One region of the Spongiibacter sp. IMCC21906 genome, then DNA from elsewhere that is predicted to be linked to it. Evidence: predicted binding sites of a transcription regulator. Region 1 holds the regulator's gene; each other region holds the start of a gene.
What was found. The regulator sigma-54, encoded in region 1, starts transcription at its own class of promoters, with help from an activator protein. The targets are predictions, from matches to a motif close to TGGCACANNNNTTGCNNT.
Positions count from the first base shown of each region.

Region 2: a site for sigma-54 is predicted at 1,512-1,529, ahead of IMCC21906_RS07080 (molybdopterin oxidoreductase family protein). Genes of this name have one in related genera too.
Region 3: a site for sigma-54 is predicted at 1,375-1,392, ahead of IMCC21906_RS01685 (DUF4112 domain-containing protein). Genes of this name have one in related genera too.
Region 4: a site for sigma-54 is predicted at 1,822-1,839, ahead of IMCC21906_RS00915 (TorF family putative porin). Genes of this name have one in related genera too.

Region 1 is NZ_CP011477.1:1,267,872-1,270,975, forward strand. It holds gene IMCC21906_RS05785 (PTS sugar transporter subunit IIA) at 1-107, opposite strand, end outside; gene hpf (ribosome hibernation-promoting factor, HPF/YfiA family) at 141-428, opposite strand; gene IMCC21906_RS05795 (RNA polymerase factor sigma-54) at 507-2,015, opposite strand; gene lptB (LPS export ABC transporter ATP-binding protein) at 2,183-2,908, opposite strand; gene lptA (lipopolysaccharide transport periplasmic protein LptA) at 2,908-3,104, opposite strand, start outside.
Region 2 is NZ_CP011477.1:1,547,577-1,550,680, reverse strand. It holds gene IMCC21906_RS07080 (molybdopterin oxidoreductase family protein) at 1-1,397, opposite strand, end outside; gene IMCC21906_RS07075 (OmpA family protein) at 1,751-2,854, opposite strand.
Region 3 is NZ_CP011477.1:372,256-375,359, forward strand. It holds gene ubiA (4-hydroxybenzoate octaprenyltransferase) at 1-299, opposite strand, end outside; gene IMCC21906_RS01675 (chorismate lyase) at 361-852, opposite strand; partial or broken gene rd (rubredoxin) at 1,148-1,312, shown strand; gene IMCC21906_RS01685 (DUF4112 domain-containing protein) at 1,614-2,099, shown strand; gene IMCC21906_RS01690 (class I SAM-dependent methyltransferase) at 2,312-2,932, shown strand; gene IMCC21906_RS01695 (DNA ligase) at 2,971-3,104, shown strand, end outside.
Region 4 is NZ_CP011477.1:209,653-212,756, forward strand. It holds gene IMCC21906_RS00905 (ammonium transporter) at 1-610, opposite strand, end outside; gene glnK (P-II family nitrogen regulator) at 680-1,018, opposite strand; gene IMCC21906_RS00915 (TorF family putative porin) at 1,110-1,763, opposite strand; gene IMCC21906_RS00920 (hypothetical protein) at 2,283-3,104, opposite strand, start outside.

The DNA of each region.
Region 1 (3,104 bases):
TCGTCTTCGCTAATAAATTGAGCCACTTGCTCAAGAAGGCGTTTTTTGCTGTTAACGGACGTACCACAATGGGTACGTCCTTGGCTGAGTATAGAATCGAAGTTCATGATATTCGCTAAATAAGAGGAGGGTTGCCAGTCCTAACGGACCAGGTTCTTTTCCTTGTGTTTTATGAGTTGCCGGTCCAGTTTGTCGGTGAGGCTATCGATCGCGGCATACATGTCTTGTGATTCACTGGTGGCAAAAAGATCCGCGCCGGCAACGTGTACCGTGGCTTCGGCTTTTTGAATCAGTTTTTCTACAGAGAGTGTGACGTCGCTATTGGTTATGTTGTCAAAATGCCTCTGAAGTTTTGAGAGCTTGTTATTGACATAGTCGCGGAGAGCTGGAGTGACGTCTACGTGATGACCACTAACAGTTATTTGCATATTGTTGCTCCTTCATCGCTGTAAGTAACCAGCGCCTCCCGGCGCGTAAGTGACGGTCGTGATGTAAGATCACGGCCACTAAACTAGTCGTTTCCGCTCGTTGGAGGGGGGGATGACTAGCGATTCTCGGTATTTTGCAATGGTTCGGCGTGCCACCTGTATGCCTTGTTCTCCTAACAGCTCGGTGATTTTGCTATCGCTGAGTGGTTTGCGGGGGTTTTCCGCGGCGATTAGCTTTTTAATCAATGCTCGGATCGCTGTCGAGGAGCATTCTCCGCCGGTATCAGTGGAGACATGGCTGGAGAAGAAAAATTTCAGTTCGTAAATGCCTCTAGGCGTATGCATGTATTTTTGGGTAGTGACGCGAGAGATCGTTGACTCATGCATACCCACTGCCTCGGCAATATCATGAAGTACCAATGGCTTCATGGCCTCTTCACCATACTCTAGAAAGCCACGCTGATATTCAACAATCTTGCTGGCCACTTTCATCAATGTTTCATTGCGACTCTGCAGGCTTTTGATAAACCAGCGTGCTTCCTGCAAATTATCACGAATATAGTTGTTATCGCTGCTGTTACTGCTCTGCCGGGCCATAGAGGCGTACTGGGCGTTGATTTGAATCTTGGGGGCAATATCAGGGTTGAGCTCAACTAGCCAGCGGCCTTCTTTTTTACTGACAAAAACGTCAGGCACGACGTATTCGGTTTCGCTGGCACCCACGGCGTCGCCGGGGGTGGGGTTGAGGCTTTGGATAAGCTTGAGAATGTCTTTTAGCTGCTCTTCTTTAATGCGGCAGCGGCGCATGATTTGATTGTAGTCTCGATTGCCAAGTTGGGCCATGTATTGGCCGACTATCAGCATGGCTTCTTCGCGCCACGGGGTGTCGTGGTGGAGCTGCCTTAACTGAATGAGCAGGCATTCTTGTAGGTCTTGGCCGCCAACGCCAGGTGGATCAAAATTTTGAATGAGATGAAGCACGGCTCGTACTTCTTCAATTTCGGCTTCTTCGTTGTTAAAGCTTTCAACTAAGTCTTCTATAGATAGGGTCAAGCGACCCTTTTCATCAATGGCATCAATCAGGGCGTCGGCAATAAGGCGGTCGACTTCGGACAAGCGACTGACATTGAGCTGCCACCGCAGGTGGTCTTGCAGAGAGTCTGAGCTGCCGTGGCGGTAGTCGTTGTTGTAATCGCTGTCGTCTATGGCGCTGGGAGTACTGCTACCACTGCCGCTGCTTTGATAAACGTCATCCCACTGGCTGTCGACTGGGAGGTCTTCGGGAATGTCACTGCGCTCGGCCCAGCTGTCGTCGGCATCGTTATCTGCTGTGGCTGTAGGTTCTTTTGCTTCTGTGTTGGTTTTTTCGGCCGAATCAGTTTCTGGCTTAGAGGGTGTGTTTTGTTGCTGAGATTCGGTGTCTACTCCTTCGTCCTCACTGATTTCCAGTAAGGGGTTCGAGTCCAGTGCAGATTGGATTTCTTGCTGCAAATCGAGGGTAGAAAGCTGAAGTAAACGGATCGCTTGTTGCAGCTGTGGTGTCATGGTCAGCTGCTGGCCAACCTTGAGCTGGAGCGATTGTTTCATAGGCAGTGGCTTCTACAACATGAAAAGGTAACGCGAGTATTTTCTACTCTACCAACGGGTGGTATACCCTCGCAATTCAGGAAATGATTCTGTATTTGCGTACCTTGAGTGTAGTCGCCTCTATTCGAGCCTGCAATACCTGTGCCGAATCAAAATTTTAATGGCGCTTAAAGTGTAAATTTGTCACCTAGGTAAATTTCCCGCACGATCTCGCTGTTTAGCACCGTGTTAGCATCGCCTTCGGCGACGATACGGCCTTCACCAACAATATAGGCTTTTTCACAAATTTGTAGGGTTTCCCGAACATTGTGGTCGGTAATCAATACGCCGATACCTCGTGCCTGCAGATGGCGGATGATTTGTTGAATATCATTCACCGAAATAGGGTCTACCCCGGCAAAGGGCTCATCAAGCAGAATAAAGCTGGGGTCGGTGGCCAGGGCTCTGGCAATTTCCACTCGGCGGCGTTCGCCCCCAGACAGGGTCATCCCTTTTGAGTCGCGGATATGGGTAATGTGAAACTCTTGTAGCAAGGCTTCTAATTTTTCTTTTCGCTGTTTGCGGTTTAGGTCTTTGCGGGTTTCAAGAATGGCCAAAATGTTATCGGCCACGCTAAGCTTGCGAAATATTGAGGCTTCTTGCGGTAGGTAGCCCAGGCCGTGTTTTGCTCGACCATGTACTGACATTGCTGTGAGATTTTTATCATCGAGAGTAATGTGGCCCTGGTCGGCGTTAACGATGCCGACAATCATATAAAAGCAGGTGGTTTTTCCCGCGCCATTGGGGCCTAGCAGCCCAACGATTTCACCGCTGCGAATACTCAATGAGACATCGCGAATAATTTGGCGACCCTTGTAGGCTTTGGCGAGGTTGCTTGCTTTTAATACCGGCATTAGGGGGTCGCTTTGTTACTGTTAGAGGGCGGGGTGCTTGGCTTGTTTGTTTTGGCCGAAGTCTCGTTTTTCTTGGTTGTGCCGGTTTTGCTTGCGGCGTTAGCGTTGTCGTCGGGGTTTTGTGGTTGCAGTGTCATCTTGACCCGGCCATTTTCTGCCGCGCTGCCGCCATCGGCAACGACGGTTTGTTTTTTGC
Region 2 (3,104 bases), 280 kb from region 1:
CATACCGCACCAGGTAGATAGACATGGGCATAGTTAACCGTTTCGCAGTCCTGATAGCCGTCCTGAACAACCATAAACTCCAGCTTTTCCAAGGCCTTTTTAATACGTGGCTGATTGGGCATAGAGGTCAAGGGATTCGTTGCGACAATCCACAATGCCTTAATCTCGCCTGACTCTATCGCCGGAAAAATATCGGTTTGCTGCAAGCCCCGCTTGGCCGGGAAGAACCCCTCATCTATCCCCCAAAACTCGGCCACCTCTTTGCGATGCTCCGGCTTTTCCAACATGCGATAACCGGGAAGACCCGAGCAAGACGACCATTCTCGTGTGCCCATGGCATTGCACTGACCAGTAATCGACATACTGGTGCCGCCAGGAACACCAATATTGCCGGTAATCAAATTGAGGTTATTGATGCCGCAAACGCCATCCGTGCCGTGAGTACTTTGGTTAATCCCCATCGTCCAGATGCTCATGGCTGAAGGCGCTTTAGCGTAGATACGGGCAACATGCTTGATCATATCTGGGTCGATACCGCAGATTTTTGAGGCCGTTACGGGATCATACTTCTCGATCGTCGCTTTCAGCTCATCAAAACCATTGCAGTGCGCGTCAATATATTCTTGCTTCTGCAGGCCTTCTTTCAAAATTACATGGGCCAACGCATTAAGCAGTACCAGATCGGTACCCGGGGTAATGGGCAGATGGATATCTGCGAACTGGGCAAACATCGTTACCCTGGGATCCACCACAATCAGCGGGAATTTGCGCTTCTCTAAGGCTTCTTTCAAGCGCCAATAAATGATGGGATGCTGCTCGGGTAAATTGGACCCAAACGCCATTAAACAATGGGTATTTTCAAAATCGTCGTAGCAACCTGGGGGGCCATCTGCGCCAAAACTACGTTTGTAACCCGATACCGCTGAGGCCATACACAAGGTCGTATTGCCATCATAGTTATTGGTACCTATCACCCCTCGGACCAACTTCCCGAGGGTATAAAACTCCTCAGTTAGCAACTGACCAGTAGACACTACCGCGACGCTGTCTTGACCGTACTTTTGCTGAATGCGTTTAAACTCCGCAGCACTGTGGTCTATCGCTGTATCCCAGTCGACTTTTTGCAAAGGTTCATAAATCTTGTTTCGCATCATTGGCGCAACGCCCCGGCCGGGAGTTGCGCTCAGCTCGTGCTCAAAGATCCCCTTGATACAAAGCTTACCTTGGTTCACCGGGGCGTTGCCCTTGCCTCTACTGGCAACCGGCTTCCCCGATTCATTCAGACCAACCTCAATTGAACAGCCAGTAGAGCAATAACCGCACACAGCGTACTTCCAGTCGACGACTTTTTTATCGACGATAGTAATTGGTTTGCGTTTTTTGCGGCCAAATATCATGCAATGCCTCTCCCAAAGGGTGCACCAAAAAAGAACACCCCAAAAACCGTAACAACAGCAAAATCGCACCAAAATAGTGATTTATGGCACTTTTTTCGCTAGCTATGATTAGGAATTACAAGAACTGTGCCAAGCACAAGGAGAGGAGTTGCTCAGGCCACCAATAAAGTCTATCTTATTGATTAAATTGAAATTATATATCTTGTACGGTGGACAGATGTACCTCGACAAGCCAAAATTCAATACTTGTCCAGACAGGCAGGGAAAGGGCTTAACACTACCCCCAGCAACGTGATTCGAGGGCAATAAAAAAAGGGGCCATTAGGCCCCTTAGTTCACCGTTAAATTAACGATTATTTGCTTTCTTTCACCGTCACTACACGGCGGTTTTTAGCGCGGCCTTCCGCAGTGGCGTTAGTCGCAACAGGGCGGCTTTCACCATAACCAACAGCACTCAAGCGGCTAGCGGCAATACCAAAATCATTGATTAAGGCATTTCTTACCGCACTAGCACGACGCTGGGATAAGTTCTTGTTGTAAGACTCACCACCCGTACTATCGGCATGCCCCTCAATAACGGCTTTCACATTGCCATGCTCGTTGAGGAAGTCAGCAACACGTTTCAGCTCATCTTTGTACTGTGGCTTCAGCACCGCAGAATCAAAGTCAAAGTTCACTTCAACTTTCAAGCTTTCGGTTGTAGTCAACTTAAGCGCACAGCCATTGCGATCCACTGAGGCACCCGCTTCAGTACCAGGACATTTGTCCTTGTAATCCGCAACGCCATCACCATCGCTGTCCAAAGCACAACCATCAGTGCCAACAACCACACCCGCAGGTGTATTAGGGCAACGATCAGCGCTATCGACTACGCCATCACCATCGCTATCACTAGGTGTAGCTTCTTGCATTGGCGCAGCAGTCTCAGTGCCACCAAAGGCATAGCTAATACCAAGCGACACAACACCATTGCGTGTTTCGTTGTCAGTGCCATACAGGTAACGGGCATCACCACGTAGCGACCAATGTTCGCTAAGGGCATAACGAATACCACCACCCGCATTTAGCTGAGTGTAAACGTCATTATGAAGTGCTTCATAATTAGCTTCAGCATGAGCTATACCAAAAGCCAAGTATGGCGTTACCCGGCTACCAGGTGTTTTGAAGTACCGCAGAACATCTAATCCACCTGAAGCGACTTCCGCATCGCGTCTATCATTGCCGCGATAGTTATCAGCATCAGAATACATGGCTCGAAATTCGATACCCCACTCGCTATTAAGCTCTTTCTCAATACCAAAGAGTGCCGTAGCTTCTTCGTCTAAATCCTGGCTATGGTCAAATACTTGATAACCAATTGCCGGGTTCAAATACCATTTACCTACTTTCTCAGCGTGTACTGCCGAGCTCATACAGGCAGCCCCTAAAAATAAGGCGCAAATTGAACGCTTTTCCATAATCTTCCCCTTTGGCCAATGTTGTTCAAGCTTTGAAATATATTGCAATGTAGTGTTGCACTACTGCTTTCTACACTATCACGTCAATTTTAGATTGCACGTATTGAAATCCGTATTTTTACCAACTGTATCACAGCACTAAGGCGCGTACTTATTGTCCCCAGACGGCCAAAAACCCACTCGATATCTCAATGCGACATAGCATCCGCATACAAGAAAGCCGGAGCAACTGCCCCGGCTTTCTTCTTAA
Region 3 (3,104 bases), 900 kb from region 1:
ATCAGGGCTTCTTTCTCGGTGACCTTACCCTGAGCAAAGGGTCGCTCGGTGGTGCGGCGAACATGGGCGTCGATATCGCGATCTGCATAGTCATTAATGACACAGCCCGCCGAACGCATTAGAAACGTCCCCAAACAAAAAATCAGCAATAAATGCCAGTCCGGAAACCCTTCAGCGGCAATCCACAGCGCCCACAGAGTCGGCCACAACACCAGATACGTCCCAATGGGACGAGACACTCGCATCAAGGCAAGATAATGGGGTAACTGGGCGCGCAAGATCTGGAATTGTGACTTCATGATATTTTTAAGGTTGAAAAGCAGAGTGGCAGTATAACGCTGCTGATGGCTTGAGCCAGAATCACGGCTGAAATGCAGGCAGAAAAATTTCGCTGACCATAATGGGCCGATCGCGCAAATCAAACCGAGATCGCCGTCCCCACAAGGCCTGCTCGTCACCGCCGACAATATCCTGTGACAACATAGCGACGGGCATTTGGCAAAACTGGTAGCCACCTCGGCGCATACTTCGCGTGTTAAACAGCAACGGCCCCAAGGGCCGGGAATCTAACTGCCGCAGCTGTCGCAGATCACCTACCAGCGACCGGGCAGGCATAACACTGCGGGCAAACACCCAAGGCTCGCCCCGCCCGCAAAGCAGGACTTCGCGAACCAGGCCCCACTCCCGCTCTCCCATCTCCAGCAACTCTCTCTCAGAGAAATGCGGCAAGGCCCAAGCCTGATTAAGCACCCTCACACTAAACTGCCCCGCCGATTTTTTGCGCAGCCGAGCCGTTAAGGAGCCAGTGTCTTCCAGCCAGGCACGCATGGGCAATGGCAGCTTGGTGGACAAAAAATGTCCGGCATCACGCCATTGCGGCTCGGTCGGCTGGCAGAATTTTGTCCGAAGGGTGTACAATCGCGAGCTTCCAATTGTTGGGAGTGGTCTGTAAAGCACGGCTTTTGGTAACACCAACCTGCACTTTATGTATCCCATCCCACAAGCTATTCGAGCGGATATTGGCAACAATATCGATTAAAACGAGGCGGCAGAATGCGTGATCCCCGGGCGACTTGCAAGCCTGCAGCGCCGGATTACAACCGCCAGTATCAAAGCAGAACTGTCAAAACGGAGAAAGGTACTCAACATGCGCAAGTGGGAATGTATCGTCTGTGGCTGGGTTTACGACGAAGAATTAGGCGATCCTGAGTCGGGGGTAGCACCGGGTACCGCATGGGAAGACGTTCCCGATGACTGGATGTGCCCAGATTGCGGCGTAGGCAAAGAAGATTTTGAAATGATTGAAATTAGCTAAACCCAAACAAACTCTGTGCCGAGCCGCCATCAGTGGCGGCTCCTGTTTTCCCTTTCCAGTTACACGTTCTTTGCCTCCTCTCTGCAACACTGTAAATTCACCCAAAAACTGCTCGCGTACTTAAAACCTACATTGCACTAGAAATAGGCATTGTCGCTATGTTCAAGCCCGAGACGCTGGATCCCGGATCGCTAAACGCGTCCGGGATGACAAAGCGCGGTAATCTTTTTTAGTCGTCCAAAAAGCCGGAACGGTGATAAGTCGAAAATTCCATTAAACTAAAGCAAAGGAGTTTTCTATGGGTAACAACGTCATCACGAAAATTACAGAAGCGCAGCAAAGAGAAGCTCAGCAAAGAAAGGCACTTGAGCGCCTGGAGAAATTCAGTCATTTTACCGACAGCAGTATTGGCATCCCCTTTACAAAGTTTCGACTTGGCGCAGACTCTGTAATTGGGGTGTTGCCGGTGGGGGGCGATATTGCGGGCCTGCTGTTATCGTCTTATGTGCTAGTCGAGGCACAACGTATAGGTGCCAGCAAGGAAGTGAAGCGGCAAATATTGCGCAATATGGTGATCGATTTTGCAGGTGGCCTGCTGCCAGTAGTGGGAGACGCCTTCGATGCTATTTTTAAGGCCAATACCCGCAATACCCATTTGCTAAAAAACTACCTGGAAGGACAGCTTGCAGTAGCGCCACCCCCAGCGCCTTTCCCTTGGAAAACCTTGGTCGTATTGTCTATTTTATTGGCACTGATTACGGCTGGAGCGATGCTACTTTTCTGACATCATGTAATGACAGTCACCAATGCCGAAACATAAATGGACTTTATTTATAAAGCACTCAAGGCAAACAGCTTATCAATAAAACTACATCACATTTGCCAGCGTCTTGAAATGTTCCTGCCAACAAGCTGCAGACTATTCCCACCGAGATAAGCAAGCGCTATGCTCTGAACAAGCCCTACAAATAATCACAATAACGCTGGAAAACCACTATGAGCTTTTATGAAAACCGCATTTTGCCAAGGATGATTGATACCCTGTGCAGTCAAAAAGCGGTAATGGAGATGCGCGAAAAAGTCGTGCCCAAAGCCTATGGCGTAGTGTTGGAAGTTGGCATGGGTAGCGGCATCAACCTTCCCCTCTACGATCCCGACAAAGTGGATTTTGTTTGGGGGCTAGAGCCGTCAGAAGGAATGCGCCGCAAAGCCCAAAAAAATCTCCAAAACGCCCCCGTTGAAGTCCGCTGGCTGGATTTACCGGGAGAAAGCATTCCGCTGGACGACAATAGCGTTGACACCGTGTTGCTCACCTACACCCTCTGCACCATTCCAGACTGGCACAAAGCCCTGGAACAAATGCACCGGGTACTGAAGCCAGATGGCGTTTTATTATTTTGTGAGCACGGCCAGTCTTGCGATCACGACGTCGAAAAATGGCAGCACCGCATCACCCCAATGTGGAAAAAACTGGCCGGTGGTTGTCATCTAAACCGGAATATTATCGAACTGATTGGCCGCGCCAATTTCAACGTCACCCGCTACGAAAATTGCTATATGACTGGCATGCCCCGTATTGCCAGCTATATGTATATTGGGGAGGCGCAAAAAGCCTAAACCTCAAACATACTGTCGCAAATCAAGGAGGATTTGCCATGCCTATACTGCTGCACTGGCCACAAGGGTTTCTGCTCGGTTTTTTACTCAGCCTCTCGACCGCAATTGCCGCCGACACCAATTCAAACCACGCGATACCAAGCAACACCGACTCGCCCCCACTGATGTTGGC
Region 4 (3,104 bases), 1.1 Mb from region 1:
CCTGGCCCGCTGCGCCGTATTTGCCCTTACGAGCACCCAGCAGCAGTACACCAGCAAGTGCGGCAGAAGCACCACACAGGTGAACTACACCAGAACCCGCAAAGTCAGAGAATCCAGCCGCGTCAAGGAAACCGCCGCCCCACTTCCACATACCTTGCAGCGGGTAGATAACACCTGTCATTACCACCGCAAAAGCGAGGAAAGTCCAAAGCTTCATACGCTCAGCAACCGCACCAGATACAATGGACATTGCCGTTGCAACGAACACCACCTGGAAGAAGAAGTCTGATGAGCCTGAGTAGTAGATATCGCCATTAGACGCGAGTACTTCTTCTACGCTAGCGTCGGCAATACTGTTGCCAAACCAGCCGTCAGGCAAAAAGCCACCCGCACTGCCACCATACATGATGGTGTAACCCATCAGCAGGTACATAGTACAAGCGATCGCAAACAGCGCGACGTTTTTAGTCAGAATTTCAGTTGTGTTCTTAGCCCGAACAAGGCCGGACTCCAGCATGGCAAAACCTGCCGCCATCCACATTACGAACGCACCACAGACCAAGAAGTAGAATGTGTCCAGGGCGTATTTGACTTGTATGATGTCTTCCATCACATGCCCTCCAAAGGGAGTTTGTTACAGAATATTTTTGTTAGAGCGAAAGCTCGACAACTCAATAATTTAGATTGCGTCTTCGCCAGTTTCACCAGTACGAATACGAACAACCTGTTCCAGCGGGGCAACAAAGATCTTGCCATCACCAATTTTGCCGGTGTTGGCAGACTTGCTAATCGCCTCAATGGTTGAGTCAACGCTACCGTCAGCGACCGCCACTTCAATTTTCACTTTGGGAAGAAAGTCCACGACGTACTCTGCACCTCGGTACAGCTCGGTGTGACCTTTCTGACGACCAAAACCTTTTACTTCTGTCACGGTGATGCCCTGAACACCGATATCAGACAGTGCTTCACGCACATCGTCGAGTTTGAAGGGCTTAATAACAGCCGTAATCAATTTCATCGGATATCTCCTATCAATGTGCGTCAACCACACATGTGAAATTGCTTATTAAAATTGGCTGGCGACCCAAAAGGGTCACCAGCCCCTGAAATTACATTGAGATAGGCAGGCTGTAAGAAACAACAAACTTCAGATCGTCATCGTTGTCTTCATCCATCATCTGGCTAAATGTGAACGCCAAATTGTCGTTGTAAGCATACGAAACGTCGAAGTGTGCATAGTTTGCATCTTCGTTGTTGTTCTCAGTACCGCCAAGCAAGAAAGAGAAGCTGCCAACGTCATAACCTAATGTGTAATAGTTATAACCCTGTGCACCCGCAATATTGTCATAAATGGTCAAGCTGACAGGCCCCACACCCAAACCAAGAATGACTTCACTCAGGTCACCATAGGTGTCGCCGTTGTCGACAAAGCCCGCGCTAGAACCGGGGTAGACATAGTTCCAAACACTCAAGTCGATACTAACTGGGCCCGCTTCAGTGGCGAAACCAGCATAGTAGTCAACTTCTTGGCCGTTAGTATCATCGCCGCTAGAACCCCAAACACCGGCATAGAAGCCAGCTTCGCTAATCGTGATATCACCAGAAACAGCAGGAGAGCCGTCGCTGAGATCAAAACCACGCCACAAATACAAACTGGCTACACTGGCACTCGCAGACACATCAACAGCAGACGCTGGAGCAGCAACCAAGGTCATTGACGCAGCCGCTACGCTAGCTGCAAGAAGGTTTTTTACGTTTTTCATGTCTTAAGTCTCCACTTAGGTTTGTAAGAGAGTGATCACACACAATCTTGTCGTTGTAATAGCATTTTCGATGCCAACATTATTTTTATAATTAAAATTCAATGACTTATGCATTAATTGCTATTCGTTTAAACGACTTTTACAAAGCTCAAAGAGCACATTAAGGGTGCATTTAATGTGGCCGCACAACTTAGGTGCATTTTTTTATAGCTTTAAAGGGGAATGCATCAAAACTAAGCAGCCTGCTCCGAGTAGACATGGAGGCAGAAAGGGAATGAAAACCAAAATGGTATAATTTCACAATTTAAAACAAGTGCTTAGTGAAACTTTCTGTGTCGCAACGTAGACGCTCTTGCAAGCGCCCCCGTAAATCGCACCACGATAGAACCACTGCACCGATGCGCACCACTCAAGCAGAATGGGCTAAGGGCATCACAATCTTTTAGCACCAAAATAGAATGGCATCAGTATGACTGGGCAGAAATGGAGCAGGCCCAGAGCTGGGCCTGCTGAAAAGATTTATTTTGCGTTTTCTAAAACTTTAACCCGGCGCTCCAAGGCCTCTAGGCGCTGCAATAGCGAGCGATTTTCTTTGGCTGATGATTGACTAGCCGCAGGGGACTGCATCATCAATGAATCAATCATGACGGCTCCGCTACTCCCTGGCTCACCGGACAAGCCCACGCTGCCTGATAAACCGGCCTCACCTCCTGAAACCCATTGACGGTTTCCCGCCAAGGTTTTCTTGGTAATGTAGTGACCACCACCGCCCTCACCGCTGCTGCCACCTCGGCCACCCGCACCGCCTTTCCCAGGCTCTGCACTGACCTTGACTCGCTGTGATACATCGATCGGCTCCAGATCACTGCCAAGCACTCTATACAAAATGGTGATTTCGCCACCGCTGCCACCTACGCCGCCATCACCGCCGTCGCCGCCATCGCCACCGCGCTCGCCGGCACAATCATCGTTATTATCAGCGCCATTACCGCCGCTGCCACCGTTACCCCCGTTTCCGCCATCAGCGAGAATATTGAGGCTACCCAGCGACTCGATTCCCAGTTGCAAGCGCATCGACACACCATCTGTGCCCGGCGCCCCATGGGCACCACCTTGGCCGTTTAACTGGTTTTTGCAATTATTAGCAGACACCCCACTGATGCCAGATTCGCCAACACTGCCACGACCATCAATAACAACATTGTCACCAATGACAGCCGTTTTAGCTTGAACTCGCCATGCCGCGATTCCCTCAGCAAAACGAATATGGGCGGCATCACCGATTTCCAAATAATCAAGAACCAGCTGAGAGTTGTCTTTCTCAACCAGATAACTTTGACC